One region of the Ureibacillus chungkukjangi genome, then DNA from elsewhere that is predicted to be linked to it. Evidence: a T-box and tRNA genes for the amino acid it is inferred to sense, from the RefSeq annotation. Region 1 holds a T-box; the other regions hold tRNA genes.

What was found. A T-box is a leader RNA that pairs with one kind of tRNA and senses whether it is charged. The one in region 1 lies ahead of ileS (isoleucine--tRNA ligase), so its partner is inferred to be a tRNA-Ile.
Region 2: it has a tRNA-Ile gene. The T-box ahead of ileS (isoleucine--tRNA ligase) is inferred to sense a tRNA for this amino acid. The anticodon was not compared.
Region 3: it has a tRNA-Ile gene. The T-box ahead of ileS (isoleucine--tRNA ligase) is inferred to sense a tRNA for this amino acid. The anticodon was not compared.

What each region holds. Positions count from the first base shown of each region.
Region 1 covers NZ_CP085009.1:1,188,195-1,198,702, forward strand. Annotated here, with positions in the region: gene LG296_RS05880 (YggT family protein) at 1-129, shown strand, start outside; gene LG296_RS05885 (RNA-binding protein) at 318-1,103, shown strand; gene LG296_RS05890 (DivIVA domain-containing protein) at 1,199-1,750, shown strand; T-box leader at 1,817-2,068, shown strand; gene ileS (isoleucine--tRNA ligase) at 2,265-5,024, shown strand; gene lspA (signal peptidase II) at 5,345-5,821, shown strand; gene LG296_RS05905 (RluA family pseudouridine synthase) at 5,821-6,729, shown strand; gene pyrR (bifunctional pyr operon transcriptional regulator/uracil phosphoribosyltransferase PyrR) at 8,013-8,558, shown strand; gene LG296_RS05915 (uracil-xanthine permease family protein) at 8,581-9,870, shown strand; gene LG296_RS05920 (aspartate carbamoyltransferase catalytic subunit) at 10,063-10,508, shown strand, end outside.
Region 2 covers NZ_CP085009.1:2,828,269-2,838,776, reverse strand. Annotated here, with positions in the region: tRNA gene LG296_RS14050 (tRNA-Thr) at 1-76, shown strand; tRNA gene LG296_RS14045 (tRNA-Lys) at 84-158, shown strand; tRNA gene LG296_RS14040 (tRNA-Leu) at 178-262, shown strand; tRNA gene LG296_RS14035 (tRNA-Gly) at 303-377, shown strand; tRNA gene LG296_RS14030 (tRNA-Leu) at 383-471, shown strand; tRNA gene LG296_RS14025 (tRNA-Arg) at 479-555, shown strand; tRNA gene LG296_RS14020 (tRNA-Pro) at 568-644, shown strand; tRNA gene LG296_RS14015 (tRNA-Ala) at 672-747, shown strand; tRNA gene LG296_RS14010 (tRNA-Met) at 770-843, shown strand; tRNA gene LG296_RS14005 (tRNA-Ile) at 851-927, shown strand; tRNA gene LG296_RS14000 (tRNA-Ser) at 945-1,037, shown strand; tRNA gene LG296_RS13995 (tRNA-Met) at 1,063-1,137, shown strand; tRNA gene LG296_RS13990 (tRNA-Asp) at 1,141-1,216, shown strand; tRNA gene LG296_RS13985 (tRNA-Phe) at 1,239-1,314, shown strand; tRNA gene LG296_RS13980 (tRNA-Gly) at 1,321-1,394, shown strand; tRNA gene LG296_RS13975 (tRNA-Ile) at 1,400-1,476, shown strand; tRNA gene LG296_RS13970 (tRNA-Asn) at 1,488-1,562, shown strand; tRNA gene LG296_RS13965 (tRNA-Ser) at 1,566-1,656, shown strand; tRNA gene LG296_RS13960 (tRNA-Glu) at 1,666-1,737, shown strand; partial or broken gene LG296_RS13955 (IS1595 family transposase) at 1,927-2,312, shown strand; gene LG296_RS13950 (transcription initiation factor TFIIIB) at 2,482-2,682, shown strand; gene LG296_RS13945 (TraR/DksA C4-type zinc finger protein) at 3,335-3,856, shown strand; gene LG296_RS13940 (dipeptidase) at 3,939-4,868, shown strand; gene LG296_RS13935 (isochorismate synthase MenF) at 5,133-6,518, shown strand; gene menD (2-succinyl-5-enolpyruvyl-6-hydroxy-3-cyclohexene-1-carboxylic-acid synthase) at 6,511-8,226, shown strand; gene menH (2-succinyl-6-hydroxy-2,4-cyclohexadiene-1-carboxylate synthase) at 8,223-9,041, shown strand; gene menB (1,4-dihydroxy-2-naphthoyl-CoA synthase) at 9,155-9,973, shown strand.
Region 3 covers NZ_CP085009.1:2,838,795-2,849,302, forward strand. Annotated here, with positions in the region: tRNA gene LG296_RS14055 (tRNA-Val) at 1-64, opposite strand, end outside; rRNA gene rrf (5S ribosomal RNA) at 75-190, opposite strand; tRNA gene LG296_RS14065 (tRNA-Glu) at 299-370, opposite strand; tRNA gene LG296_RS14070 (tRNA-Ser) at 380-470, opposite strand; tRNA gene LG296_RS14075 (tRNA-Asn) at 474-548, opposite strand; tRNA gene LG296_RS14080 (tRNA-Ile) at 560-636, opposite strand; tRNA gene LG296_RS14085 (tRNA-Gly) at 642-715, opposite strand; tRNA gene LG296_RS14090 (tRNA-Phe) at 722-797, opposite strand; tRNA gene LG296_RS14095 (tRNA-Asp) at 820-895, opposite strand; tRNA gene LG296_RS14100 (tRNA-Met) at 899-973, opposite strand; tRNA gene LG296_RS14105 (tRNA-Ser) at 999-1,091, opposite strand; tRNA gene LG296_RS14110 (tRNA-Ile) at 1,109-1,185, opposite strand; tRNA gene LG296_RS14115 (tRNA-Met) at 1,193-1,266, opposite strand; tRNA gene LG296_RS14120 (tRNA-Ala) at 1,289-1,364, opposite strand; tRNA gene LG296_RS14125 (tRNA-Pro) at 1,392-1,468, opposite strand; tRNA gene LG296_RS14130 (tRNA-Arg) at 1,481-1,557, opposite strand; tRNA gene LG296_RS14135 (tRNA-Leu) at 1,565-1,653, opposite strand; tRNA gene LG296_RS14140 (tRNA-Gly) at 1,659-1,733, opposite strand; tRNA gene LG296_RS14145 (tRNA-Leu) at 1,774-1,858, opposite strand; tRNA gene LG296_RS14150 (tRNA-Lys) at 1,878-1,952, opposite strand; tRNA gene LG296_RS14155 (tRNA-Thr) at 1,960-2,035, opposite strand; tRNA gene LG296_RS14160 (tRNA-Val) at 2,041-2,116, opposite strand; rRNA gene LG296_RS14165 (23S ribosomal RNA) at 2,185-5,107, opposite strand; rRNA gene LG296_RS14170 (16S ribosomal RNA) at 5,547-7,100, opposite strand; gene LG296_RS14175 (DMT family transporter) at 7,422-8,324, opposite strand; gene LG296_RS14180 (MgtC/SapB family protein) at 8,423-9,148, shown strand; gene LG296_RS14185 (cation diffusion facilitator family transporter) at 9,160-10,170, shown strand; gene LG296_RS14190 (iron-containing alcohol dehydrogenase) at 10,219-10,508, opposite strand, start outside.

The DNA.
Region 1 (10,508 bases):
ATCTTTAGAAAGTTCATTCCACCAATCGGTATGATCGATTTTTCGCCAATCATCGGTATCTTATTATTAAGCTTTATCGAACGAGGCATAAAAATTGTTTTTCTTAATATCTTTAGCCTGATTGCATAGGACAAGCCCCTACAAACAAGTGGGGGTTTTTTTATAATTTTGAAAAACACTATAGCTAAAGAGACTTTATTCCATATTTTTTAGAAGGAAAAATTAGATAAGAATTTTATGTGAAAAAACTCTCAATTTTACTATAAAACTTAAAAAAATAGGAATAATAATATTTATAAAAGAGGGGCTTTTTGCAGATGGAGCATTTAATCCAGCATTTTAGAAAAGATGAACAAACGTTTATAGAAAAAGTCATTGGCTGGCAACGGGAAGTAGAGGACCGTTTCGCTCCAAAGCTAACAGATTTCCTTGACCCACGAGAACGTTTTATTGTTTCGTCCATAATTGGTCAGGATAATGATCTGCAAGTAAAAACTTTTGGAGGGTTTCAGGAAGCCGAGCGTCAAAGGCTATTTATTTGCCCGAGTTACTTTGAACCATCCTCAGAGGACTTCCAAATCTCCTTTTTCTCTATTAACTACCCATCCAAATTTGTGCAGTTAAAACATCCGGATGTCTTAGGGGCTCTACTATCCCTTGGTATTGAACGCAGTAAATTTGGAGATATAAGAATAGAAGGAGACACTATCCAATTTGCAGCAGTAGGGGAAGTACAGGACTATATTTTAGCGAACCTAACTTCAATCGGGAAATCGAAAGTAAAGCTAGAATATGTAAAAACTACCGATCAATTAATCACCGTAAAGGAAGAATGGTTTGACAATACCTATACCGTATCTTCTATGAGGTTAGATGTGATAGTTGCAACAGTAGTGAATATATCTAGACAAAAGTCTCAAAGTCTTATTAAGGCTGGAAAAGTAAAAGTGAATTGGACCGTTAGAGAGGATACTTCCTTTGAGGTTCAAGAAGGCGATGTAATTTCAGCTAGAGGTCATGGTAGAATCAAGGTTATGATGACTGAAGGTAGAACAAAAAAGGATAAAATACGACTGCAAGTAGGACGATTAGAGCAAAAATAGTAGTTTCTGGTGAAAAATTACGAAAATTTGATGTCAAGTGACGACACGAGTTGTATAATAGGATTAGTTATTTCAAATGAGAAGGAGTGTTGACCATGCCATTATCACCTCTTGATATACATAATAAAGAATTTACTAGAGGCTTCCGCGGCTATGCAGAGGACGAAGTGAACGAATTTCTAGATCAAATTATTAAAGATTATGAAATTATCCTTCGTGAGAAAAAAGAGTTAGAAGAGAAGATTAAAACAATGACTGTACAAATGGGTCATTATAATACACTAGAAGAAACATTACAAAAATCTATCGTTGTAGCTCAAGAAGCAGCAGAAGAGGTTCGTCGTAATTCTCAGCAGGAATCTAAGCTAATTATTAAAGAAGCTGAAAAGAATGCTGATCGTATTGTCAATGAAGCATTGGGCAAAGCTCGTAAAATTGCAATTGAAATTGATGAGTTGAAAAAACAATCGAAAGTATTCCGTAATCGCTTCAAAATGCTAGTAGAAGCTCAATTAGATTTGTTAAGCACAGATGACTGGGATCATTTAATGGAATATAATGTGGGTCTTACTGAAATCCAAAATCATGCCAGAAAAGAAACAGATGAAATCGAGCTTACTAGCGAAGAGTTAAACAAGCTTCTATAATATCCGATTTACTTGACGAAAATTATTCGGTTTCATATACTGATAAACGAGATTAAAAATAACTTAAAATATGCGTTGACGGAGACAGTATTTTTTGAAAGTGACCACAAGCGATTCGAGGATGGTGAAAGCTCGAACAATACCTTCAAAAAAAGAAAATCACTCCAGAGCAAAATCCCTGAAAAAGAGCGCGCAAAATGGTGCTGTAAGTAAGTGATTTCGTTAACACTAGCGTTAAAGTGTCTAAGAGGTAATCTAATCTTAGTGTTAGATTACAAATTAGGGTGGTACCACGAGTTATAGCTTCTCGTCCCTTTTACCAGGGATGAGAGGCTTTTTTTATTTTAAAAAAGTTCTGAGTCATTTATATTGGATTCGGAAAAGGCTTCTAATACACAATATGTAGCCTACTATGAAAGCTGCGAAATAGATCCAAGAATCCACTTTATTTATTGATTGAAACAGCGCTAGTTATTTTTAAATTTGAGAAGTTGAAACTTTAGGAGGACTTAAAATGGTAGAGTACAAAGATACGTTATTAATGCCAAAGACAGATTTCCCAATGCGCGGAAATTTACCGGCAAATGAACCAAAAATGCAAGGGAAATGGAATGAAATGGACATCAACGCAAAAGTATTAGAACGTACAAAAGACCGTCCGCATTTCGTACTACACGATGGTCCTCCATATGCCAACGGAGATATCCATATCGGGCATGCATTGAACAAGGTTATTAAAGATATGATCAACCGTCATCGTTCAATGACTGGCTACCATGTACCTTATGTACCAGGTTGGGATACACACGGTTTACCAATCGAGCAAGCTCTTACAAACAAAGGTGTTAAACGTAAAGAAATGACAGTGGCCGAGTTCCGTGAGCTATGTGAAAAATATGCCTATGAGCAAGTTGAAAACCAAAAATCACAATTCAGACGTTTAGGTGTTCGTGGCGATTGGGAAAATCCTTACATCACATTAAAGCCCGAATTTGAATCACGTCAAATCGAAGTATTCGGTAAAATGGCTGAAAAAGGCTATATCTATAAAGGTTTAAAACCAGTTTATTGGTCTCCTTCTTCAGAATCAGCTCTTGCAGAAGCAGAAATCGAATATCAAGATATTAAATCTCCTTCAATTTATGTAAGCTTCGGTATTAAGGATGCAAAGGGTGTTGTTCCTGAGGATGCAAAATTCATCATTTGGACAACGACACCATGGACTATTCCTGCAAACTTAGGGATTTCCTTAAACCCTGAAATTACTTACGTAGTAGTGGCTGTAAATGGTAACAAATTTATCATTGCAAAGGATTTATTAGAAACAGTTTCACAAACACTAGAGTGGGAAAATGCAGAGGTTGTTCAAGAAGTAAAAGGGCAAGAGCTTGAATACGTAGTTGCAAAACACCCATTATATGACCGAGATTCATTAATTATGGTTGGGGATCATGTTACTACTGATGCTGGTACAGGATGTGTTCACACGGCTCCGGGTCATGGTGAAGATGACTTCCAAGTTGGTAAACGCTATGGATTAGAGGTACTAAGCCCAATCAATGATCAAGGCTGCTATACAAATGAAGCACCTGGTTTTGAAGGTTTGTTCTATAACGATGCAAATAAAGTGGTTACTGAAAAGTTAAAAGAGGCTGGTGCTTTAGAAAAGCTATCCTTCTTCTCTCACTCATACCCACATGACTGGCGTACAAAAAAACCGGTTATTTACCGTGCTACACCACAATGGTTCTGTTCAGTAGAAGCATTCCGTGACGAGCTATTAAATGCGGTTGAAAGTACGACTTTCACGCCAGCTTGGGGAGAAACACGACTTTATAATATGCTTCGTGACCGTGGAGATTGGTGTATTTCTCGTCAACGTGCATGGGGAGTTCCAATTCCAGTATTCTATACTGAAAACGGTGAAGAAATTATTACACCTGAAACAATTGCTCATGTATCGAAGCTGTTCCGTGAGCACGGTTCAAACATTTGGTTCCAATGGGAAGCAAAAGACTTACTTCCAGAAGGCTTTACACACCCAGGTAGTCCTAACGGGAAGTTCTCTAAAGAAAATGACATCATGGACGTATGGTTCGACTCAGGTTCATCACACCAAGGTGTACTTGTTGAGCGCGGCATGAAATATCCAGCTGATCTTTACTTAGAAGGCTCTGACCAACACCGAGGATGGTTCAACTCTTCATTAATTACATCTGTTGCCATTAATGGGTATGCACCATACAAAGGCCTATTAACGCATGGCTTCGTATTAGATGGCGATGGTCGTAAAATGAGTAAATCCTTAGGAAATGTTATCATTCCTGAAAAAGTAATGAATCAATATGGTGCAGATATCCTTCGTTTATGGGTAGCGTCAGTGGATTATACTGCGGATGTACGTATTTCAATGGATATGTTAAAACAAATTTCTGAAGTATATCGTAAAATCCGTAACACACTTCGTTTCTTACACGGGAATGTTTCTGACTTCAATCCTAAAGAAGACCGCGTAGCTTACGATGATTTACGTGAAATGGATCAATACATGTACATGCGTTTGCAGGATGTTTTAAAAGCTGTACGTGCTGCTTATGATCGTTATGAATTTGCATCTGTTTACCACACTATTAACAACTTTGTTGCAGTTGAATTATCAGCATTCTATTTAGATGTGGCAAAAGATGTTGTATATATCGAAGGTAAAGAGAACCATGATCGTCGTGCAATGCAAACAGTAATGTATGATACGCTTCAAACACTATTAAAAGTGTTAACACCAATCCTGCCACATACAACGGATGAATTATGGTCTTACTTAAACGAAGAAGAAGCTTCTGTTCAATTAACAGACTTCCCTGAAGTTGACGAGCATAGTAATTTCTCTGAGCTACGTGCGAAATGGGAAAAGGTAATTACTGTACGTGACGAAGTACTAAAAGCACTAGAAGAAGCTCGTAATGCAAAAACAATCGGTAAATCATTAGAGGCTAAATTAACTATCTTCGCAAATGAAGAGGTTACTGCACTTTTAAATGATACAGCGGTTAACTTTGCTCAAAGCTGTATCATTTCTCAGCTTGAAGTAGTAGCAGGGAAAGAAAATGCACCTGAAAATGCTCTAGTTTTAGAGAAAACTTCAATCGTAGTTGAAAAAGCAGGCGGAGAAAAATGTGAGCGATGCTGGTCTTACTCCGAAACTGTAGGTCAAAACGAAGCACATCCTACTTTATGTAGCCGTTGTGCGGATGTAGTAGAAAAACATTACGTTTAAGATTAATTTTTTGTAGTTGGCGGATATATTCGTAAAAGTGGCGGACATTCGACACTAATTGGCGCAAAAAATGCCAAAACTAACAGGATATCCAGAACTTTACCTCCATCACAAAAAAAATTAAGTCTTATTACGACGCGCAGATAAATAACCGCTCTCGTTTTCGGGGGCGGTTGTTTTATAGTGACACAAAAAAATGATGTTTAGTACCTACTGACACCGTTTAAGTGTTAGGATAACAGTATATATTAAATTTAATCTTTGCCATGGTTAATTTGAAATTGAAAAAAGGTAAAGATAATGGCAAATGGGGGAATACTGTGTATAAATACTATGGTATCGCTGCAATCGTTATAATATTAGATCAGTGGACGAAATGGTTAGTAGTTAAAAATATGGAGCTTGGAGACCGTATCGTAATTTGGGATCCATGGTTTGGGCTTCTTTCTCATCGTAATCGTGGTGCTGCTTGGGGAATGCTACAAGGGCAAATGTGGATATTCACCATTGTAACCTTAATCGTTATTGCAGGTATTATTTATTACTTCCATAAAGAAGCAAAAGGAAAGCCAGCTTTTGGAATCAGTTTAATGGTTTTACTTGGTGGGGCTTTAGGTAATTTTATCGATCGAATTTTCAGAGGAGAAGTAGTCGATTTTGCAGATGTACTAATCCCAATTATTAATTATGACTTCCCAATTTTTAATATTGCTGATGCAGCTTTAACAATATCAGTTATCATGCTTATTTTAGTAATGCTTAGAGAAGAACGGAATGAAAAGAAAAAGGTGAAATGATGACACTAGTCACAATTACAATCGAACAAGAAAATGCAGGAGAGCGTATTGACAAAGCGCTGTCAACAATTGAAGCAGAATGGTCAAGATCACAAATTTCCACATGGATTACAAATGGAATTGTGAAAGTAAATGGTGAAGATATTAAACCAAAATACAAGGTAAAAGAAGGCGATGTCATTGAAGTGGACGTGCCAGATCCTGAAGCACTAGAAGTTATTCCAGAGAATTTAGATTTAGAAATTATTTATGAAGACAAGGATGTACTTGTTGTAAATAAACCTAAAGGCATGGTTGTCCATCCGGCACCAGGCCACTTAACAGGCACATTAGTAAATGGCTTAATGCACCATTGCAAAGATTTATCAGGCATTAACGGCATTTTACGACCTGGTATTGTACACCGAATCGACAAAGATACATCAGGTTTATTAATGGTTGCTAAAAATGATCAAGCCCACCAATCACTTGTGGAACAACTTGTAAATAAAACAGTAACTCGTAAATATACCGCTCTAGTGCATGGACATATTGCTCATGACAAAGGGACAGTAGATGCCCCAATCGGACGTGATCCCAAAGACCGCCAAAGACAGGCAGTTGTTGATAATGGTAAGCATGCTGTCACTCACTTCAGTGTAATGGAGCGACTTGTTGATTTCACACTTGTGGAATGCCGTCTAGAAACAGGACGCACACACCAAATTCGTGTACACATGAATTATATTGGCTATCCATTAGCAGGAGACCCAAAATACGGTCCAAAGAAAACAATCGACTTTGGTGGACAAGTACTGCACGCAGGTGTTTTAGGATTTGTACATCCAACATCAAAAGAATACCTAGAATTTGAAGTGCCACTTCCAGCAGACTATGTGGCATTATTAGAAGCATTACGAAAAGCATAACTAACAAGCCGCAAGAGACAACGCTAAGTTGACTCTGCGGCTTTTTTTGTTGGGGGGAGACCAGGCTGGCGTGTTTTTGGGAGGTGGGGTGAGTGCAATTATATCTGGGATGAAACGTGTTACGAAGGAGAATTAGAATAAGAATGCGGTTCGTAATGGTGAGGAAGCGTGTTAGGAGGGAGAGTTGGGCTTGGGATGAGTTTCATATTTGAAATGAAACGCGTTTGGATGAAGGGTCGGAGTTGGAACGAGTTTCATATCGGGGATGAAACGTTTTTGGAGAGGGACTTGGGGTTAGAATGCGTTTCATATGGAAGATGAAACGTGTTGGAAGGGAGAGTTAGGGTTGTAATGCGTTACGAAGAAGAATTAGAATAGGAATGCGGTTTCTAATGGTGATGAAGCGTGTTAGGAGGAGGAATTGGGGTTGGAATGCAATTCATATCTGTGGTGAAACGTGTTAGAAGGTAGCAAAGCGTTAGTCATTACAACAATCTAGCAAGAACCTAACTCTGAAAGGTAGCAATACAACAGCTATTAAGACAATCCAGCAAGAACCTAACTCCGAATGGTAGCAAAGCAGCCGGTATTAAGACAATCCAGCATGAAGCTCATCGTGAAAGGTAGCAAAACCCCCAGCATTAAGACAATCCAGCAAGAACCTCACTTCGAAAGGTAGCAAAACGTTGGTGATTACAACGATTTAGTAAGAATCTTACTCCGAAAGGTAGCAAAGCAACCGGTATTACGACCATCCAAGAAGAACTCCACTCCGAAAGGTAGCAAAACCCCCAGCATTGCAACAATCCAGCAAGAACCTCACTCCGAAAGGTAGCAAAGTCCCCACCCCCACAACACTCTTAATCTAATTCCTATTCATATTTTCAAATAATTTTCAAAATAAGGTTGACGAATAACAATTACAATACTATACTAACAACAGTGAAGCCTACAGAGATGGGAACACGAAAAGTAAAATCAAATAGATACACCTTTAATGGCAGTCCAGAGAGGCTGAGAAGGTACTTGTAGAAATGTTATGGAATGATTATGCGCTTTTTTCGAATGAGGAATAGTTTAGACTGTTAACTCAAAATAGTAGAGAAAAGATTGCAGCACTATATGAATATAGTGCAAAAATTATCCAAGCATGTTATTTCAACACGTATATCCAACCTCTTAAAGCCAAAAGCTTTAAGAGGTTTTTATTTTGTGAAAAACTACAACCCTCTTTTGACTGTATCAAGCTATTTGTAAATCCAAGTTAGGAAGGAGGAAAAATGATGGGACAAATTACAGAATTATTAGATGGCCCTTCAATGAATCGCGCTTTAACAAGAATTGCTCATGAAATCATCGAGAAGAACAAAGGAATCGACGAATGTATTCTAGTAGGCATTAAAACACGTGGTGCTTTTCTAGCTAGAAGACTGGCAGACAAAATCGAGAAGATCGAAGGAAAACCAATTCGTACAGGGGAATTAGATATCACGCTTTACCGAGATGATCTTACTACTAAAACCGAAAACGGTGAAGCACTTGTAAAACAGGTTGATATTGATTATGTAGTGGCGAATCAAAAAATTATTCTTGTAGATGACGTTTTGTACACTGGTCGTACAGTGAGAGCTGCATTAGATGCGGTAATGGACTTAGGTCGACCTTCTCATATCCAGCTGGCTGTCCTTGTAGACAGGGGGCATCGTGAATTGCCAATCCGTGCTGATTATGTAGGAAAAAACATTCCAACATCAGGTGTTGAGAGAATCGTTGTTCGTTTAACAGAAGTGGATAAAGAAGATAACGTAACACTTCATAAAGAAGACTAACTGGCAAAAGAGGGAAAAGAATATGTCAAAAGCGGTGTTAGACATCAATGACAAACCTACAGCAGGACAACTTGTTACATTAAGTTTTCAGCATATGTTTGCAATGTTTGGTTCAACAATATTAGTGCCTCAATTGGTAGGATTAAGTCCTGCAATTGCATTACTAACTAGTGGGATCGCAACAATTATATTTTTACTAATTACACAATTTAAAGTACCTGCATATTTAGGTTCATCCTTTGCCTTCATAGCGCCGATTCTTGCAGTTGGTGGATTAGAAAATGGAGCAAGTGTAAACCCAGGAAACGCAATGATGGGTGCGATGGCAGTCGGAGTTGTTTACGGGATTGTATCCTTATTAATTTGGACAACAGGTTATAAATGGCTAATGCGTTTATTACCGCCAATCGTAGTAGCACCGGTTATTATCGTGATTGGGCTTGGATTATCCGGAACTGCAGTAGATATGGCGATGAACGTAAATGGAGAATACAGCTTCAAGCATTTCTCAGCAGCACTTGTAACTTTGTTCGCAGCAATCATTTTCAATGTGTATTTTAAGAACATACTAAGTACAATGCCAATTCTTTTAGGCTTAATCGTTGGATATGTTTACTCAGCAATTATCGGTATTGTTGACTTTACGCCTGTATCACAAGCAAAAATGTTCGCCTTGCCAGACTTCTTGATTCCAGGTGTGGATTACGAATTTAAAATCACATCAACGATCTTACTAGCAATGGTTCCGATTGTAATTGTAACGATTTCAGAACATATTGGTCACCAATTAGTATTAGGAAAAGTAGTAAACCGTAATTACATAAAAGATCCAGGTTTAAATAGATCCCTACTAGGGGATGGATTAGGGACATTTGTCAGTGCATTCATAGGTGGACCTCCTAAAACAACATACGGAGAGAATATCGGAGTCCTTGCAATCACAAGAGTGTTTTCGGTGTATGTGATCTTTGGTGCAGCAGTATTAGCCATTCTATTCTCTTTCTTAGGAAAAGCGATGGCATTAATCCAAACAATTCCTACAGCTGTTCTAGGTGGAATTTCCATACTGCTATTTGGGATTATTGCTTCAAGTGGTCTACGTATGTTAGTTGAAAACAACATTGACTTTGGAAACAACCGCAACATGGTAATTGCATCTGTTATTTTAGTAGTTGGGATTGGTGGAGCTTCACTTCGATTGTTTGATGAGTTATTCACTATTGAAGGGATGGCTTTAGCAGCTATCGTCGGAGTAATTTTAAATCTTGTCTTACCAGGAAGACCAAGGCAAGAAAATGAATTAGAAGAATAAAGAAAACCTTTTAATGAATTGTCCAGAGAGGCAAAGAAGGGGAATAACAAGTAGGTACATCTAAAATAGGGTACCTTAGCTTGTCATACCTTTTGCCTCGCGAATCGACATTTGCGAGGCATTTTTTTCTACTAATAGGGATCTAGTAAACGTGTTTTCTAGAGGAAATACGACAATTAGGAGGAAGAGGTAATGAGAAACTTATTATCGATGGAGCATTTATCAAATGAAGAAGTAATGCAGATTATAGAACGCGCCGCTCAGTTTGAGGATGGGGAAATGACAAGATTAGCAAAATCCTATAACGTAGCAAACCTTTTCTTTGAGCCAAGTACTAGAACGAAAACAAGCTTTGAAATGGCTGAAAGGAAAGTAGGATGCACAGTAATCCCGTTTGATGCTGACTTTTCGAGTGCATTAAAGGGAGAAACAATGTATGACACTGTCAAAACTCTTGAAATGATTGGAATGGATGCAGTCGTCATTCGAGCTAAAGAGGATGAATATTATAATGAGCTTCTTGAAGGGATCAATGTAGCAGTCATTAATGCAGGAGATGGTGCTGGGCAGCATCCTTCTCAGAGTTTGCTTGATTTATATACGATACATAAGGAATTTGGATCATTTGAAGGCTTGAA
Region 2 (10,508 bases), 1.6 Mb from region 1:
GCCGGTGTAGCTCAGTTGGTAGAGCAACTGACTTGTAATCAGTAGGTCGAGGGTTCGACTCCTTTCGCCGGCACCATTTTTTAGAGCCATTAGCTCAGTGGTAGAGCATCTGACTTTTAATCAGAGGGTCGAAGGTTCAAGTCCTTCATGGCTCACCAGTTTTATTTATACTTAAATGCGGGTGTGGCGGAATTGGCAGACGCACTAGACTTAGGATCTAGCGCCGCAAGGCGTGGGGGTTCGACTCCCTTCACCCGCACCATTTAAGTTTTAAAGATTACAAGAATATTTATTATGCACATGCGGAAGTAGTTCAGTGGTAGAACACCACCTTGCCAAGGTGGGGGTCGCGAGTTCGAACCTCGTCTTCCGCTCCAAATGTGCCGGGGTGGCGGAACTGGCAGACGCACAGGACTTAAAATCCTGCGGTAGGTGACTACCGTACCGGTTCGATTCCGGTCCTCGGCACCATTATTATGCGCCCGTAGCTCAATTGGATAGAGCGTCTGACTACGGATCAGAAGGTTGTGGGTTCGACTCCTGCCGGGCGCGCCAATACAATACATACGAGAAGTAGCTCAGCTTGGTAGAGCACTTGGTTTGGGACCAAGGGGTCGCAGGTTCGAATCCTGTCTTCTCGACCATGCAACACTAATGAAAATTCCTTTTATGGGGCCTTAGCTCAGCTGGGAGAGCGCCTGCCTTGCACGCAGGAGGTCAGCGGTTCGATCCCGCTAGGCTCCACCAATTTTTTAAATATATATATCCTGGCGGCGTAGCTCAGCTGGCTAGAGCGTACGGTTCATACCCGTGAGGTCGGGGGTTCGATCCCCTCTGCCGCCATCTTGAAGGACCTTTAGCTCAGTTGGTTAGAGCAGACGGCTCATAACCGTCCGGTCGCAGGTTCGAGTCCTGCAAGGTCCACCATAGGAGATATAATATACGGAGGCATACCCAAGTCTGGCTGAAGGGATCGGTCTTGAAAACCGACAGGCGGGTTACACCGCGCGTGGGTTCGAATCCTACTGCCTCCGCCATTTTTTAAAATATAAATAATATTATCGCGGGGTGGAGCAGTGGTAGCTCGTCGGGCTCATAACCCGAAGGTCGCAGGTTCAAATCCTGTCCCCGCAACCAAATGGTCCCGTGGTGTAGCGGTTAACATGCCTGCCTGTCACGCAGGAGATCGCCGGTTCGATCCCGGTCGGGACCGCCATTTAAATCAAATTAGGTTAGATGGGTCAGTAGCTCAGTTGGTAGAGCATTAGATTGAAGCTCTAAGTGTCGGCGGTTCGATTCCGTCCTGACCCACCATTTTTTGCGGGTGTAGTTTAATGGTAAAACCTCAGCCTTCCAAGCTGATGTCGTGAGTTCGATTCTCATCACCCGCTCCAAGTATGGGCCTATAGCTCAGCTGGTTAGAGCGCACGCCTGATAAGCGTGAGGTCGATGGTTCGAGTCCATTTAGGCCCACCATACAAGAATATTCCGAAGTAGCTCAGTGGTAGAGCAACCGGCTGTTAACCGGTTGGTCGTAGGTTCGAGTCCTACCTTCGGAGCCATATGGGGAAGTACTCAAGTGGCTGAAGAGGCGCCCCTGCTAAGGGTGTAGGTCGGGCAACCGGCGCGAGGGTTCAAATCCCTCCTTCTCCGCCATATCAGTTAGGCCCGTTGGTCAAGTGGTTAAGACACCGCCCTTTCACGGCGGTAACACGGGTTCGAATCCCGTACGGGTCATAATTTAAAGAAAAAAGTCCTAAAGGTTTGATTAACAAACCTTTAGGACTTTTTTTATTTATCGCTCTGTTAAAGGATGATGTTGAAAATTGATACCTTTCATATGAATGGTTATAATGAGAACAAATATTCTTATTGGAGGGTTCAATGATGTGTAAATCGTTTAGACATTTATTAAAACATATTGATAAATTATCGCATATAATAGGTTCGAAAATAACACCTAATAATGTATTTGTAACAGATGCTTGGAGAGCCTATGAAAAGTATGCCAATGAATGAAAAAGGGATAGAACACTACCGTATTAAATCAGACGATGGAAAACACGTTATCAAAGGTTTACATTATATCCAAAATGTAAATGAACTTCATTCACGTTTAAAACATTGGATACATCGTTTTAAAGGGGTAGCTTCTAATTACCTCGATAATTACCTTGCTTGGTTTTTTATTTGTGGATAGTCATAGTAATGAAAGTACAAAACATAATATCAAAGAATTTCTGTTGACATCATTTATTTTTAAAATGACAGAAACCTATCGAAGTTTAAGGTTATCGAAATTTAATATGTAATACTTATTTGATTATGACGGCTTTCGCCAGATTATGTGGACTTACAGTGTTAAAACGAAATAAAGTTCCCAAACATCAATTTTAGATATTTGTCATTAGTTATTAGATAAGTTATGATTTATAATGTAAATTAATTGAAATTATGTTAATTAAAAGTGGAGGTTTTCGAATGAATCAACCTGCAAAAGTAACTGAATGTCCGAAATGCGGTGGAAAAGAATTAGGTAAGGGTAAGCAAAGTGGATATGGAGCGGTGCATAGTTATAGTACAATTATAGGAGTAGCCGTTGAACATATTATTTGTACGGAATGTGGATATATAATTGAAAGCTATGTGAAAAATCCAACTAAATTTAAAGGGACGCGTTAAATTTAGTTCAAGCAATAAAGTGCTTTAATTGGAATTGAACTTCAACACTTAGGTGCAAAGTTGAAGGAGAGTATTTAAATTGAAGATATTTTAGTTCATTAAAGGTTTATAAGATATACATAATCATTCAAAATAAAGTTGCAAATAAAATTTTGAGGGACAGTTAAAAAAGGCACGAACGTTAATTTAAAAACGTTTCGTGCCTTTTATTGTGAACAGTTTTTAAGCGTTATTTTATACAGATGGTTCAAATGATTAATACAACTATATTTGTGTTTGGGGTGTATTCACTATAACGAATTTAATCGTGTATATGTCTTATTGTTGTATATCCATATTTCTCTTACTATACCAAAAGTGGGAAGCCCAGATAAATCCAGGCTTCCCAAATTATTAACAACAATTAAATATACAGAGCCTTATTTATAAATCTGATTTGTTCTAAGTATCTCGATATCTCGGATAATCATTCACTTTTCGTAAAACCTATTTAACACCAATGTCGAAATAGATAGTACACAATTTATGCATGATTTAACTAACCATTTAACCTTCCCTATTCAATACTGTTTTTACACGTTGTACAAATTTTACTATGTTTAAAAAGTTAAATAAAGGAAAGCTTAATTATAGGAAAAAGGAGGACAACAATATGAAACAATCCGATATGCAGCAATTAAAAAATACATTATTAGAGGAATTGAGAGATTTAAAAGAAGGTCTTGAAACGCATGATGATATCGAAAGCACGGAGTTATCAAATTATGATAATCATCCTGGTGACATTGCATCAGATTTAACTATACAGCTAACAGAATATGCGATGGATGATTTTAAACAAGAAAGTATCGACAAAATTGAAGCAGCCCTAAATGCAATGGAAGAGGGGACTTACGGTGAATGTAAAGTTTGCCATCAAGAAATTCCTTTTGATCGACTTGAGGCTATTCCAACAACATTAACTTGTGTTGAACATAGTCAAGAGAAGGTCGATATGGAAACACGACCAGTTGAAGAGGAAATTATGAATGAACTTTCACAAAAATCATTAAAAACTGTTGACTTTGAAGACGGTTCAGGGGAGTTTCCTTCATCGGATAGTCCACAGGATGTACCACAAGAGGTTATCCATCAAAATAACCAAGAAACAACCATCCGTGATCAATTCCAATAAAGAAAAAGTTTTCATCTAGATATATGGAATTTATGCCACCATTTCCTATACAATATAGTTATATTGAATTGGTGGGGGATACATGAATATTATTGATTTGCATTGTGATGTATTGGAGAAATTAACTCGACTTGAAAATGTGAATTTCCAAAATGATGCTAGACTAAGTGCAAGCCTTGAAAAATTAAAAGCAGGAAATGTAAAGGTACAGGTATTTGCAATCTTTGTTCATTCGAATCTTCCTGACAACGAGAAGTTCTTAGCAGCAGCTCGACAAATTGAAGCTTTTCATACAAAAGTTTTAGCAGAGCCAGAAATGGTACACATCACTGAATGGGAACAATTAAATCAGCTTGAAGATGGACAAATTGGAGCAATTTTAAGCTTAGAAGGCTGTGATTGTATTGGTGAAGACTTATTGAAGCTTGAGCATATTTTAAATGCAGGTGTGAAATTAGTTGGTTTAACCTGGAATCATGAGAATGGAGTTGCCTACGGTGCTTCTGAGGATCCTTCAAAGGGATTAAAGCCTTTTGGTAGAAAAGTTGTTCAATTACTAAATGATCGTAATATTATAATTGATGTATCTCATTTAAATGAGCAAGGTTTCTTTGAATTATTACCTTTAGCTAAAAAGCTTGTCGCTAGTCATAGTAATGCAAGAGCCATTTGCAATCATCCGAGAAATCTAACGGATATCCAAATTAAAGAATTAGTAAAACATGGCGGAAGAATGCATGTTGTATTTTATCCTCCATTTATTGAAAGTGGAAAAGAAAGTACAACTATCGAATATTTAGTGAAGCATGTAGAGCATATCGCTTCCTTAGTGGGAGTCCAGCATATTGGCTTTGGATCTGATTTTGATGGGATGGGTCTTTCTATTGAAAAGTTAGCAAACGCTGGAGAGTATGAAAACTTTATAAAAGCCTTACTAAAAAGGTTTACCTATGAAGAGGTATCAATTATGGCAAATAGAGGTTTCCAGAAATATGCCTTAAAAATTAATTAGCGCTAGAGTTAAATTCTCTGCGCTTTTTTTAATTGGCAAGATTACTCAGTCTTAACAGATAAAATTGAATGAGGAAACAATATCAATATTGTATATGTAAAAAAAGTGATATGATAGAATAGATAACGTAAATTCGACAACAATACACATGAGCTATTAGAAAGGTTTATTTCCTGCTATTTTTAGTAGGAATAAATCAAATTTTTCATAAATAAAATGGCTCAAGTTTTCTAGGCAATACTGCCTTTGATGGAGGGAAATTCGATGCATCAGAAGTGGTTACATACCACTGAAGTAGAAGTGGAAACAATTAATTCAAAATTATCCTTCTATATTGAAACAATAGAAGTAAGTAGATTATCGGCATTAGCTTTCTATGCTGCTGGTGAATCACAATATAAAGGACAACGCTTTTTTTGGCAAAATCGTGAGAAAACATTCACATTAGTTGGCCTTGGACATGCTTATAAAATTGAAAATAATAGTGGCGATGAGCGCTTTGATCAAATTGAAAAGCAATGGAAAGAGCTAACTAAAAATATAGTAAAAGAAGAAACTGAACCACAGCCAATCTTATTTGGCGGGTTTACCTTTGATCCGAAGAATGACAAAAATGGAGAGTGGGACCGTTTTCCACAAAGCTTTTTTTCAGTAGCTACATATCAATTAGTAATACGTAATGATAAGGCTTACATCAGCATTCATTTAATAACAGATCAACACAATAGTCTTAAAGAATTTGAGCAGCTGCGAAAAGAACGAGACCAGTTAATTCACGCTGCACAAGTTAAAGAGCTGAAAACCTATAGTAAACCGCTTATGACAAATTATCGTGAGCCATTTAAAGACGAATATCTACAAACAATTTCAACTGTTACAAACCTTATTAAAGCAAATGAGGCAAAGAAGGTTGTAATTGCTCGTTCTTTAGAAATGGAGTTTCAGGATACAATAAGCTCACCACAAGTATTGTCCCATGTAGTAAATGAGCAACCAGAAAGCTATTTATTTGGCTTAGAGCATGAGGATCTTCTATTCTTTGGAGCGTCTCCTGAACGATTAGTAAAGGTGGAGAATGGACAAGCCTATTCTTCATGTGTTGCTGGGTCCATTAAACGTGGGAAAACGGCAGAAGAAGATCAGCTACTTGGCGAGAGCTTATTAAATGACGCGAAAAATTTAGGTGAGCATCAATATGTTGTTGAAATGATTGCTAATACTTTTGAAAAAAATTGCATTCAATACAAGGTGCCAAAGCGTCCGAAGCTATTAAAGATTCGCGATATTCAACACTTGTATACGCCAGTTGAAGGGAAGCTTTCACCAGATGCAACTATCCTGCAGCTTGTAAAACTTCTACATCCAACACCGGCTTTAGGTGGCGTACCACGGCAGGAAGCGATGGCTGTAATACGTCAAAATGAATACATGAACCGTGGATTATATGCAGCACCTCTTGGGTGGATTGATGCAGAGGGAAATGGTGAGTTTGCAGTAGCTATTCGTTCAGCAGCATTAAAGGATAACAAAGCTTATTTATATGCTGGAGGCGGTATCGTTGCAGATTCGGAGCCAATTTCAGAATATGAAGAGACATTAGTAAAGTTCCGACCAATGTTACGTGCTTTAGGAGGACAATTGCATGAATGACCGTGAAATATTAACAAGCTATGTATATAAGATGGTTGTAGCATTAATGCAAAATGGAGTTGAGGATGTGGTTATTAGTCCAGGTTCTCGTTCAACGCCTCTTGCCTATGCGTTTGCTTCAACTAAAAGCTTATCGATCTATAGACAGGTAGATGAACGCTCAGCAGCTTATTTTGCTCTTGGTATTGCAAAGGCTAAAGCGAAGCCAGTAGTTCTTTTATGTACTTCAGGAACTGCTGCAGCTAATTATTACCCTGCAATTGTAGAAGCAAAATATGCGCGAGTACCATTGATAATCATTACTGCGGATCGCCCACATGAGCTGCGTGAGGTAGGGGCTCCACAAGCGATAAATCAAATTTCCTTATATGGCGAGCGAGTGAAATGGAGTGCAGAGTTCCCGATTCCAGATGAAGCAAATGTAACTTTGCCCTATGTGGAACGCCATATAGCTAGAGGGGTTAGTATTGCCACTTCTGCACCATTGGGACCAGTTCATTTTAATGTGCCGTTTCGAGAGCCATTATTAATAGATTTTCAGGAGGAGCTGGAAGCACCAACATTTAGAAATAGTTATGTCGGTCAAATCATGCCTTCGCAAGCAGCAAAGGACGATTTAACAGCTATTATTAACCAAACAAAAAGAGGGTTTATAATTGTAGGTGAACTTGCTCTTGGTACTGATTTAAAGCTAATGTGGTCATTTATTCGTAAAGTGAAATGGCCAGTCCTAGTTGAGAGTCTATCAAATTTAAGAGCAAATATTCCAGAGGATTGTGAACAGTATCTCATTTCTACATATGATGCATTATTGAAAAACACATCATTTAAACAACAGGTGGTTGCAGATACAGTCATTCGTTTTGGGGCTCAGCCTGTTTCGAAATTTTTAACGAATTTCTTAATTGAAACTCTTCCAACAAATTATATTGTTATTGATGAAGACCCAATGTTTCGTGATTCAGCCGCTGTATCAACACATTTTATCCACGGGACAATTGGTGAGTGGATTAGTGAGTTAAATATAGATACTTCAGAATTTAGCGGAGAATATTTATTGCAATGGCGTAAAAGTGAGGAAATTGCAGTTAAGCATATTCTTTCATATCCCACACTTGAACACGATGAAGGGGCAGCTGTTCGCTATTTAATCGAAAACTTACCAAGCGGTAGTGATCTTTTTGTAAGTAGCAGTATGCCGATTCGTGATATTGATACTTTCTTAGTTCCTACAGATAAGGATATCCAAGTTTTTGCAAATCGTGGAGCAAACGGGATTGATGGTGTTATGTCCACTGCAATCGGCTTTAGCCAAGCTAGGAAAAATAGAGATATGTATTTATTAATAGGAGACTTGGCCTTATTGCATGATGTAAATGCCTTAATTGCCACACGATATCAGCCATGTAAAATCAACATCATCGTGTTTAATAACGACGGTGGCGGAATCTTCTCCTATTTAGCTCAATCTACAGTTAAGGAATACTATGAGGACTTATTTGGTACGCCAACAGCACTCCAATTCGCGGATGTTGCCAAGATGTATGAAATGGAATATATACAGATTAAAGATTTTCATGAAATAGATAAATTATTAGAGCCGCAAAATAACCCATTACGCTTAATTGAGATTTTTACTAATCGCCAGGAAAATGTCATTAGCCATAGGAATCTTTGGCAACGTATTCATGGAGAGCTAGAGCAATGAAACTCAAGGTACGCGGTGTTACAGTAAATATTCGAATCTGGAACGAGCATTTAGAGCAGACTATCGTTATGCTTCATGGGTTTACAGGGAGCGTTTCAACCTGGAACACTGTAGCACAATCCTTATCTGATTATCGTGTGGTGGCAATTGACCTAGTTGGGCATGGGCAAACAGATTCACCAAAGGATATCGCAGCCTATACAATGGATGAGCAACTACTTCAGCTAAATGAAATTTTTCAACAGCTTAAGCTTCATCATTTCATATTACTTGGCTATTCAATGGGAGGAAGGGTTGCGTTAGCTTATGCTACAGCTTTCCCTAGGGAGATATCGCATCTCCTGTTGGAAAGTGCCTCTCCTGGTTTAAAGAGTGCTCAGGAACGAGCTATAAGACGCTCATCAGATGAAGGTCTTGCTGCTATAATTGAAGCGAACGGGTTAGAAGCATTTGTAGACAAATGGGAGAACATCCCTTTATTTGCTACACAAAAAAAGCTCTCCTTAAACGCTCAACAAGCGATTAGAGAAGAACGACTATCCCAATCCGAGATAGGTTTAGCAAATAGCTTAAGAGGGATGGGAACAGGCGCTCAAAGCTCTCTTTGGTCAAGGCTAGAGGAACTAAAGATGCCTGTTACATTAATTACCGGTGAATTGGATGAAAAGTTTTGTAAAATTGCTGAAGAAATGCAAGCGCTTTTACAAAATGCACAGAATGTGACAGTTAAACAGGCTGGTCATGCGATTCATGTGGAAAATCCTGAACAATTTGCTACAATAGTAAAGGATGCTATAAAGATTAAAGAAAGCTAACCTAAGTACGTCATTATTAATTCCGTACAAAAAGGTACATTCCTTCAATTAAAAGGATTAGCAAACGCTAATCTTGGAAGCATTAGAAAAGAAATAATATAGGGGGTAAAAAAATGACTCGTGAATGGACAAGTTTACATACTTACGAAGATATTAAGTATGAATTGTATAACGGTATTGCTAAAATTACGATTAATCGTCCGGAAGTTCGTAATGCATTCCGTCCAAAAACAACAGCAGAATTAATCGATGCATTTTCTCGTGCACGTGATGATGAGCGAGTAGGCGTTATCATCTTAACTGGTGAAGGCGAGCTTGCATTCTGCTCAGGTGGAGATCAAAAAGTTCGTGGACATGGTGGTTATGTTGGAGACGACAATATCCCACGTTTAAATGTGCTTGACCTGCAAACTTTAATCCGTAAAATTCCAAAGCCAGTTGTTGCAATGGTAGCAGGGTATGCTATCGGTGGAGGTCACGTTTTACATATCGTATGTGACCTAACAATCGCTGCAGAAAACGCTCGCTTTGGACAAACAGGTCCACGTGTAGGTTCATTTGATGGCGGTTATGGTGCAGGCTATTTAGCTCGTATCGTAGGTCATAAAAAAGCACGTGAAATCTGGTTCTTATGTCGTCAATATAATGCACAAGAAGCACTTGATATGGGATTAGTTAATACAGTTGTTCCTTTAGAGCAATTAGAAGACGAAACAGTTAAATGGTGTGAGGAAATCCTTGAATTATCACCAATGGCTTTACGCTTCTTAAAAGCAGCATTCAATGCTGACTCTGATGGCTTAGCAGGTATTCAACAGCTTGCAGGTGATGCAACACTTCTTTACTATACTTCAGACGAAGCAAAAGAAGGTCGCGATGCATTTAAAGAAAAACGTAAGCCTGATTTCGGTCAATTCCCAAGATTCCCTTGATTTAAGAAGAATTATTTATACTAATATGGGTAAATTAAAGCAAGAGAAGAAAAGACTTCTCTTGCTTTTTTCTTGTGCGCCCGGCATGCGCATGAACTATAGGGTGTAAGTCCCGAACCCCGAAGACAGAAGTAGAGGTTAGCCAAGAGCAAGGGTGTCCGTGGCGACGCGGAATCTGAAGGAAGCTGGAGGCAAAACACCGGTCCGAGGAACACGAATCTCATACAAGGCTAGTTACGACTGGATGAGTTTGCAAGACAAAACAAAGTCCTTTCTGTCGAAGGTCATACCTAGTAAATGAGGCGGATAGATGGTGTGAAAGTGCATGTGCTTACCCGGGGAGGTCTGATGGAAACATGAAGTACCCTTCATAACCTACTTGGTGACAAGTAGCTGAATCATCAGAAGTCAGCAGAGGTCATAGTACGATTGGGTCTAGAACCAGTCGGAAGGACTGAACAATTAAGAGAGATTAGCCCTTGGCTTTCCATCTAGAATGAATGAGCACAGAAAACAGAGAAACCTCACGCTTAGA
Region 3 (10,508 bases), 1.7 Mb from region 1:
ACGGGCTCGAACCGCCGACCCCCTGCTTGTAAGGCAGGTGCTCTCCCAGCTGAGCTAATCCTCCTGGGTAATATGCCTAGCGACGTCCTACTCTCACAGGGGGAATCCCCCAACTACCATCGGCGCTAAAGAGCTTAACTTCCGTGTTCGGTATGGGAACGGGTGTGACCTCTTTGCCATCATCACTAGACTATGAATGACTTTACTTAATTTAATAAAGTACATTTAATTAAGACAAGATTTATAATACCATAAATGTATATTATTTCAAGCCTTTTTATAAAAAAATATTTTTATATGACCCGTACGGGATTCGAACCCGTGTTACCGCCGTGAAAGGGCGGTGTCTTAACCACTTGACCAACGGGCCTAACTGATATGGCGGAGAAGGAGGGATTTGAACCCTCGCGCCGGTTGCCCGACCTACACCCTTAGCAGGGGCGCCTCTTCAGCCACTTGAGTACTTCCCCATATGGCTCCGAAGGTAGGACTCGAACCTACGACCAACCGGTTAACAGCCGGTTGCTCTACCACTGAGCTACTTCGGAATATTCTTGTATGGTGGGCCTAAATGGACTCGAACCATCGACCTCACGCTTATCAGGCGTGCGCTCTAACCAGCTGAGCTATAGGCCCATACTTGGAGCGGGTGATGAGAATCGAACTCACGACATCAGCTTGGAAGGCTGAGGTTTTACCATTAAACTACACCCGCAAAAAATGGTGGGTCAGGACGGAATCGAACCGCCGACACTTAGAGCTTCAATCTAATGCTCTACCAACTGAGCTACTGACCCATCTAACCTAATTTGATTTAAATGGCGGTCCCGACCGGGATCGAACCGGCGATCTCCTGCGTGACAGGCAGGCATGTTAACCGCTACACCACGGGACCATTTGGTTGCGGGGACAGGATTTGAACCTGCGACCTTCGGGTTATGAGCCCGACGAGCTACCACTGCTCCACCCCGCGATAATATTATTTATATTTTAAAAAATGGCGGAGGCAGTAGGATTCGAACCCACGCGCGGTGTAACCCGCCTGTCGGTTTTCAAGACCGATCCCTTCAGCCAGACTTGGGTATGCCTCCGTATATTATATCTCCTATGGTGGACCTTGCAGGACTCGAACCTGCGACCGGACGGTTATGAGCCGTCTGCTCTAACCAACTGAGCTAAAGGTCCTTCAAGATGGCGGCAGAGGGGATCGAACCCCCGACCTCACGGGTATGAACCGTACGCTCTAGCCAGCTGAGCTACGCCGCCAGGATATATATATTTAAAAAATTGGTGGAGCCTAGCGGGATCGAACCGCTGACCTCCTGCGTGCAAGGCAGGCGCTCTCCCAGCTGAGCTAAGGCCCCATAAAAGGAATTTTCATTAGTGTTGCATGGTCGAGAAGACAGGATTCGAACCTGCGACCCCTTGGTCCCAAACCAAGTGCTCTACCAAGCTGAGCTACTTCTCGTATGTATTGTATTGGCGCGCCCGGCAGGAGTCGAACCCACAACCTTCTGATCCGTAGTCAGACGCTCTATCCAATTGAGCTACGGGCGCATAATAATGGTGCCGAGGACCGGAATCGAACCGGTACGGTAGTCACCTACCGCAGGATTTTAAGTCCTGTGCGTCTGCCAGTTCCGCCACCCCGGCACATTTGGAGCGGAAGACGAGGTTCGAACTCGCGACCCCCACCTTGGCAAGGTGGTGTTCTACCACTGAACTACTTCCGCATGTGCATAATAAATATTCTTGTAATCTTTAAAACTTAAATGGTGCGGGTGAAGGGAGTCGAACCCCCACGCCTTGCGGCGCTAGATCCTAAGTCTAGTGCGTCTGCCAATTCCGCCACACCCGCATTTAAGTATAAATAAAACTGGTGAGCCATGAAGGACTTGAACCTTCGACCCTCTGATTAAAAGTCAGATGCTCTACCACTGAGCTAATGGCTCTAAAAAATGGTGCCGGCGAAAGGAGTCGAACCCTCGACCTACTGATTACAAGTCAGTTGCTCTACCAACTGAGCTACACCGGCATTTATGGTGGAGGATGACGGGCTCGAACCGCCGACCCCCTGCTTGTAAGGCAGGTGCTCTCCCAGCTGAGCTAATCCTCCTGGGTAATAATAAATAAAGAACATTGTTCTCTCAAAACTGGATAAAGACATTGATTGCATTCAAGATTTTGGTTAAGTCCTCGATCGATTAGTATTCGTCAGCTCCATGTGTCACCACACTTCCACCTCGAACCTATCTACCTCATCGTCTTTGAGGGATCTTACTTACTTGCGTAATGGGAAATCTCATCTTGAGGGGGGCTTCATGCTTAGATGCTTTCAGCACTTATCCCGTCCACACATAGCTACCCAGCGATGCCTTTGGCAAGACAACTGGTACACCAGCGGTGTGTCCATCCCGGTCCTCTCGTACTAAGGACAGCTCCTCTCAAATTTCCTACGCCCACGACGGATAGGGACCGAACTGTCTCACGACGTTCTGAACCCAGCTCGCGTACCGCTTTAATGGGCGAACAGCCCAACCCTTGGGACCGACTACAGCCCCAGGATGCGATGAGCCGACATCGAGGTGCCAAACCTCCCCGTCGATGTGGACTCTTGGGGGAGATAAGCCTGTTATCCCCGGGGTAGCTTTTATCCGTTGAGCGATGGCCCTTCCATGCGGAACCACCGGATCACTAAGCCCGTCTTTCGACCCTGCTCGACTTGTAGGTCTCGCAGTCAAGCTCCCTTGTGCCTTTACACTCTACGAATGATTTCCAACCATTCTGAGGGAACCTTTGGGCGCCTCCGTTACCTTTTAGGAGGCGACCGCCCCAGTCAAACTGTCCACCTGACACTGTCTCCTGCCCCGCTAAGGGGCATGGGTTAGAATTTCAATACAACCAGGGTAGTATCCCACCGACGCCTCCCTCGAAGCTGGCGCTCCGAGTTCTCTGGCTCCTACCTATCCTGTACAAGTTGTACCAAAATTCAATATCAGGCTACAGTAAAGCTCCACGGGGTCTTTCCGTCCTGTCGCGGGTAACCTGCATCTTCACAGGTACTATAATTTCACCGAGTCTCTCGTTGAGACAGTGCCCAGATCGTTACGCCTTTCGTGCGGGTCGGAACTTACCCGACAAGGAATTTCGCTACCTTAGGACCGTTATAGTTACGGCCGCCGTTTACTGGGGCTTCAATTCAGAGCTTCGCTTGCGCTAACCCCTCCTCTTAACCTTCCAGCACCGGGCAGGCGTCAGCCCCTATACGTCACCTTACGGTTTTGCAGAGACCTGTGTTTTTGCTAAACAGTCGCCTGGGCCTATTCACTGCGGCTCTCATTGCTGAGAGCACCCCTTCTCCCGAAGTTACGGGGTCATTTTGCCGAGTTCCTTAACGAGAGTTCTCTCGCACACCTTAGGATTCTCTCCTCGACTACCTGTGTCGGTTTGCGGTACGGGCACCTCCCGCCTCGCTAGAGGCTTTTCTTGGCAGCGTGAAATCAGATACTTCGCTCATAAGAGCTCCCCATCACAGCTCAACGTTACAGGAAGCGGATTTGCCTACTTCCACGCCTTACTGCTTGGGCGTACTCAACCAACGGTACGCTTATCTTATCCTACTGCGTCCCCCCATTACTCAAACGGCGGGGAGGTGGTACAGGAATATCAACCTGTTGTCCATCGTCTACGCCTATCGGCCTCGACTTAGGTCCCGACTAACCCTGAGCGGACGAGCCTTCCTCAGGAAACCTTAGTCATACGGTGGATGGGATTCTCACCCATCTTTCGCTACTCATACCGGCATTCTCACTTCTAAGCGCTCCACCAGTCCTTCCGGTCTGACTTCAACGCACTTAGAACGCTCTCCTACCACGGAACATCTAAGATGTTCCATCCACAGCTTCGGTGAATCGTTTAGCCCCGATACATTTTCGGCGCAGCGTCACTCGACCAGTGAGCTATTACGCACTCTTTAAATGATGGCTGCTTCTAAGCCAACATCCTGGTTGTCTAAGCAACGCCACATCCTTTTCCACTTAACGATTACTTTGGGACCTTAGCTGGTGGTCTGGGCTGTTTCCCTTTTGACTACGGATCTTATCACTCGCAGTCTGACTCCCGTGTATAAATATCTGGCATTCGGAGTTTGTCTGAATTCGGTAAAGCGAGATGCCCCCCTAGTCCAAACAGTGCTCTACCTCCAGTATTCTCAATCACGAGGCTAGCCCTAAAGCTATTTCGGAGAGAACCAGCTATCTCCAGGTTCGATTGGAATTTCTCCGCTACCCACACCTCATCCCCGCACTTTTCAACGTGCGTGGGTTCGGGCCTCCAGTGAGTGTTACCTCACCTTCACCCTGGACATGGGTAGATCACCTGGTTTCGGGTCTACGACCACGTACTCATTCGCCCTATTCAGACTCGCTTTCGCTACGGCTCCGCCTTCTCAGCTTAACCTTGCACGTAATCGTAACTCGCCGGTTCATTCTACAAAAGGCACGCTATCACCCATTAACGGGCTCTAACTACTTGTAGGCACACGGTTTCAGGATCTATTTCACTCCCCTTCCGGGGTGCTTTTCACCTTTCCCTCACGGTACTGGTTCACTATCGGTCACTAGGTAGTATTTAGCCTTGGGAGATGGTCCTCCCGGATTCCGACGGAATTTCACGTGTTCCGCCGTACTCAGGATACACTCAAGAGAGAATGAACTTTCGACTACGGGGCTTTTACCCGCTACGGCGGACCTTTCCAGGTCGCTTCGTCTAACTCATTCCTTTGTAACTCTTATGTTGAGTGTCCTACAACCCCAAGAGGCAAGCCTCTTGGTTTGGGCTCTTCCCGTTTCGCTCGCCGCTACTCAGGGAATCGAATAATTTCTTTCTCTTCCTCCAGGTACTTAGATGTTTCAGTTCCCTGGGTCTGCCTTCAAGACGCTATGTATTCACGTCAAGATACTGTTCCATTACGAACAGTGGGTTCCCCCATTCGGAAATCTCCGGATCAAAGCTCACTTACAGCTCCCCGAAGCATATCGGTGTTAGTGCCGTCCTTCTTCGGCTCCTAGTGCCAAGGCATCCACCGTGCGCCCTTAATAACTTAACCTAGTTCGGCTTCCAATCCACATCGTTATACTGTGTCAACTGCACTCACTCACATCCTCATGTACTAAAGTACACTGCGGTGTTCGCTCGCTTGTTTCCTTGTCTAACTCGTGTCTTGAAACCCTCGATTAAAAGTTACTGCTTTTCTTAAAAAGAAAAGACTTAAGAACTACACAATCAATTACTTGAATTTTGTTGCTTTCAATGTCGTTTTATCCAGTTTTCAAAGAACAAATCAGCTGACTTCAATCACATCGTGATTAAACATCAGTGATATTACTCCGTGCAGATTTGCGACGATAGCTTTGAGTTACCTCTTTGCTTATTCTTCGCGGCAGGAGCACATTTTGAAGTTTCATTACTGAACCTTCAAAACTGAACACAAAACGTTAATGTTGGTTTGACCTCGGAAGGTCAACCATTCCGTTAATAATCCTTAGAAAGGAGGTGATCCAGCCGCACCTTCCGATACGGCTACCTTGTTACGACTTCACCCCAATCATCTGTCCCACCTTCGACGGCTGGCTCCCAAAAGGGTTACCCCACCGGCTTCGGGTGTTACAAACTCTCGTGGTGTGACGGGCGGTGTGTACAAGGCCCGGGAACGTATTCACCGCGGCATGCTGATCCGCGATTACTAGCGATTCCGGCTTCATGTAGGCGAGTTGCAGCCTACAATCCGAACTGAGAACGGTTTTATCGGATTAGCTCCCCCTCGCGGGTTGGCAACCGTTTGTACCGTCCATTGTAGCACGTGTGTAGCCCAGGTCATAAGGGGCATGATGATTTGACGTCATCCCCACCTTCCTCCGGTTTGTCACCGGCAGTCTCCTTAGAGTGCCCAACTAAATGATGGCAACTAAGAACAAGGGTTGCGCTCGTTGCGGGACTTAACCCAACATCTCACGACACGAGCTGACGACAACCATGCACCACCTGTCACCACTGTCCCCGAAGGGAAAGCTATGTCTCCATAGCGGTCAATGGGATGTCAAGACCTGGTAAGGTTCTTCGCGTTGCTTCGAATTAAACCACATGCTCCACCGCTTGTGCGGGCCCCCGTCAATTCCTTTGAGTTTCAGTCTTGCGACCGTACTCCCCAGGCGGAGTGCTTAATGCGTTAGCTGCAGCACTAAGGGGCGGAAACCCCCTAACACTTAGCACTCATCGTTTACGGCGTGGACTACCAGGGTATCTAATCCTGTTTGCTCCCCACGCTTTCGCGCCTCAGTGTCAGTTACAGACCAGAAAGTCGCCTTCGCCACTGGTGTTCCTCCAAATCTCTACGCATTTCACCGCTACACTTGGAATTCCACTTTCCTCTTCTGCACTCAAGTCCCCCAGTTTCCAATGACCCTCCACGGTTGAGCCGTGGGCTTTCACATCAGACTTAAAGGACCACCTGCGCGCGCTTTACGCCCAATAATTCCGGACAACGCTTGCCACCTACGTATTACCGCGGCTGCTGGCACGTAGTTAGCCGTGGCTTTCTAATAAGGTACCGTCAAGGTACAGCCAGTTACTACTGTACTTGTTCTTCCCTTACAACAGAGTTTTACGATCCGAAAACCTTCTTCACTCACGCGGCGTTGCTCCATCAGGCTTTCGCCCATTGTGGAAGATTCCCTACTGCTGCCTCCCGTAGGAGTCTGGGCCGTGTCTCAGTCCCAGTGTGGCCGATCACCCTCTCAGGTCGGCTACGCATCGTCGCCTTGGTGAGCCGTTACCTCACCAACTAGCTAATGCGCCGCGGGCCCATCCTATAGCGATAGCGTAAACCATCTTTCAACATTCCAACAGGAGAAGGAATGTATTATTCGGTATTAGCCCCGGTTTCCCGGAGTTATCCCCAACTATAGGGCAGGTTGCCCACGTGTTACTCACCCGTCCGCCGCTAACTTTAGAAAAGCAAGCTTTTCTAAAGTCCGCTCGACTTGCATGTATTAGGCACGCCGCCAGCGTTCGTCCTGAGCCAGGATCAAACTCTCCATAAAAGAGAAAATTTGATAAAGCTCAAATTTTGTGCTGGCATCAATTTTGATGTCCAAAATTTTTGTTTCTCTAAATTAATAGAAGAAACTATGTTCATTAACGTTTTGTTGTTCAGTTTTCAAGGTTCATAATCACAGTTGTTTTACAGCGACCTTTATATCCTAACACCACAACTAAGTTGCGTCAAGTATTAATCATCATGTTTTAACAGCGACTTTAATATCATAACTCATCCTCAACTTGAAGTCAAACACTATTTTAAAATACTATTTAAAAAGTATCTGTCGTTAAGGACAAGTAATAATATACTACATCTATTTTTACTAATCAAGTATTTTTCTAAAAAACTTTTTAATAACTCTAATATCAACTACAAAGAGTAAAATACCAACTATAACAATAATACCTCCAATAATCTGAGTAGCAACTAATTTCTCTGCAAAAACAAAATAAGCTAGAATCGCTGCTCCTATTGGTTCAAATAAAACTGCTATTGAAATAACATTAGTACTTACCCATTTCACAGCCCAATTAAATAAGGTATGTCCTAATAGATTAGGAATTATCGCTAGCAATAAAAACCATAACCACGTCATTGATGAGTATGGCCCAAATGATTCCCCTTTAATAAGCACATAAAAGAATAAACAAATCGTACTGCTCGAATAAACAACCATAGTATAGGTAATTAAGGATACACGTTTTCGAACATCTTGCCCAAATAATAAATATGCTGTAATTAAAGCACAGGCAATTAATGCGAGTAAATCACCATATAACGCACTTCCGCTCACTTTGAAGTCTCCCCAGCTTATTAAAACACTCCCCATTATCGCAATGACTCCAGAAAGAATAGTCTTCACCGAGAATTTTTCTTTAAAGAAAAAGTAGGTTCCGATGAATGCAAAGAGCGGTTGTAGGGTAACTAGTACTGTAGAGCTAGCCACCGAAGTGTATCTTAAAGATTCGAACCATAGTATAAAGTGAAATGCTAGGAAAATTCCTGCTATAGATGAAAAAATCCAATCCCTCTTTGTTAAATCTTTTAATTCTTGAGTGTGCTTATAAAAGAATAAAGGACTCATGATTAATACCGAGAATAATAATCGATAGAATGCAATAACACCTGAATCTGCCTGTGCTAGCTTAACAAAAATAGCTGATAACGAAATAGAAATAACACCAATAATAATAGGTATGAATGGATGTATTTTTGGCTTCAACATATTTTAAACCTCAAATCTTATATTAATAAAATAGGAATCCACTTCATATTCTTTCATTTATAACCATTTTAATCAACAAGAAAAAAGGGGGAGAAAAAATGGACATCACAATATTAAACGAAACTCTTTCGTATGAAATTATAGTTAAACTAGTGATTGCAGCCACTTTAAGTTTAATAATCGGTATTGAAAGGGAATTAAAAAAGAAACCAGTTGGGTTAAAGACAAGTTTAGTTATCGCAACCTTTAGCTGTTTGTTAACAATTATTTCAATTGAAGCTGCGTATACTACACCTTCAAGGGATGATATTAATATTACAATGGATCCCCTTCGTCTAGCTGCTCAAATTGTCAGTGGGATCGGTTTTTTAGGTGCTGGTGTCATTTTAAGAAAAGGTAATGATAGTATAACGGGTTTAACCACTGCAGCCATGATTTGGGGTGCTGCTGGAATAGGGATAGCTGTTGGTGCAGGTTTTTATATTGAAGCTTTTATCACTGTTGTTATTGTTGTAGTGGGGATTGAATTAATTGCTCCTTTCTTATTGAAAATCGGTCCAAAAAGAATTCGCATGAAGGAGCTTGTCCTAAAAGCACTTTTAAAGGATGAAGAAAACATTCAAAATCTGCTTACATTTATGCGAGAAAATGAAATGCATATTGATAATATTCGCATAAGAGACGTTCACGTTACAGCTGACAATGCATTATTTGAAGTTGATATAAGGTTTTCTGCATTATTTAAGAAAGATACTATATCAATTTACCGTACATTGCACACACTACCGTATGTACAAAAAATCGAGCTCGAAAGCTTAGGTTAATGGAGGTAATTATGGGAGGACTATTCAAATTATTAAAAGAAGGAAATAAACCATCACTAATTGCTGCATGTGTAAACTTATTTTTGGGTCTCCTCAAAGGGGCAGCCTTTTTCTTTACTGGAAATGTAGCCATGTTTGCTGAAATGATGCACTCACTCGGAGATTCTGCTAACCAATTCTTTGTATTTATAGGTTCAGCTCTATCAAAAAAAACACCGACTAAACGATTTCCAAACGGTTTTGGTCGAGTAGTCAACCTAGTTTGCTTAGGTGCAGTATTAATAGTAGGGATTCTATCTTATGAAACAGTAAAAGAAGGCTGGCACCATTTTCGTCATCCAGTTGAACATTCTGAAGGTATTTTAATTGCAATAGGTGTTTTACTTATCGGCTTTCTTCTAGAATCCTTTGTGCTCCATAAAGCAGCAAAAGAAGTTCTACATGAGGCAGGTAAAGAAAAAGCAGGTATTATGTCAATCCCAAAATCAGTTGCCTATTTAAAACGTGCTAAACCCGCAACAAAATTAGTTTGGATGGAGGATTTAGTTGCAACAAGCGGTAATATTCTTGCATTATTAGCTATTGTTGTAGCATACTTTACAGGTTTCTATGCTCTTGAAGGCTTAGTATCAATGATTATCGGGTTTATGATGTTCTATGTAGTTGGTCGAGTATTCCTTGATAACGCTCGAGGGGCAATCGGTGAGACAGATGAAGAAATGCATGTTCATATCGGAAATTTAGTTATGGAGGATCCACATGTAACAGATATCAGAAGATTAGAGGTAGTTAAAGAAGGCGAGTTTTTACACGTTGAGCTTGTTGCTGAAACAGACCCTAATCAATCCCTTGCCTATTTAGATGATGTGCGCGATCACTTAATAGAACTAATTATGAGTCAAAAGAATGTAACAAAGGTTACGCTTTCCTTCGATGAAGAAGACGGAAAGACTGAGTGGAAGCATTCTACAAAAGATAAAAAAATACTTAATGATGAAGTAAACAAACCAAATAATTCATAAACGCTACAAACCCTTGTGAAATTATATCACAAGGGTTTGTTTCTTATTTTATAGGGACATCTCTAAGATAGTTCTTACATCCTCAGCCTGTAATTTTTTAAATCTTCCAAACGGACCATTTACCATTGATTTTTCAACAAGGACGTCTAATTTTGAATTATCGATATCATAGTCAGCTAAGCGACTAGGTGCTCCAATGGAAGTCCAAAACTTGCTTAATCGATCAATTCCTTCTATAGCGACCTCTTCTGTTGTTTTCCCTTCTGGATTTACATTGAACACTCGCGTAGCAAGTCCTGCAAATCGCTCAGGGTTCACTGATAAGTTATGCTTCATCC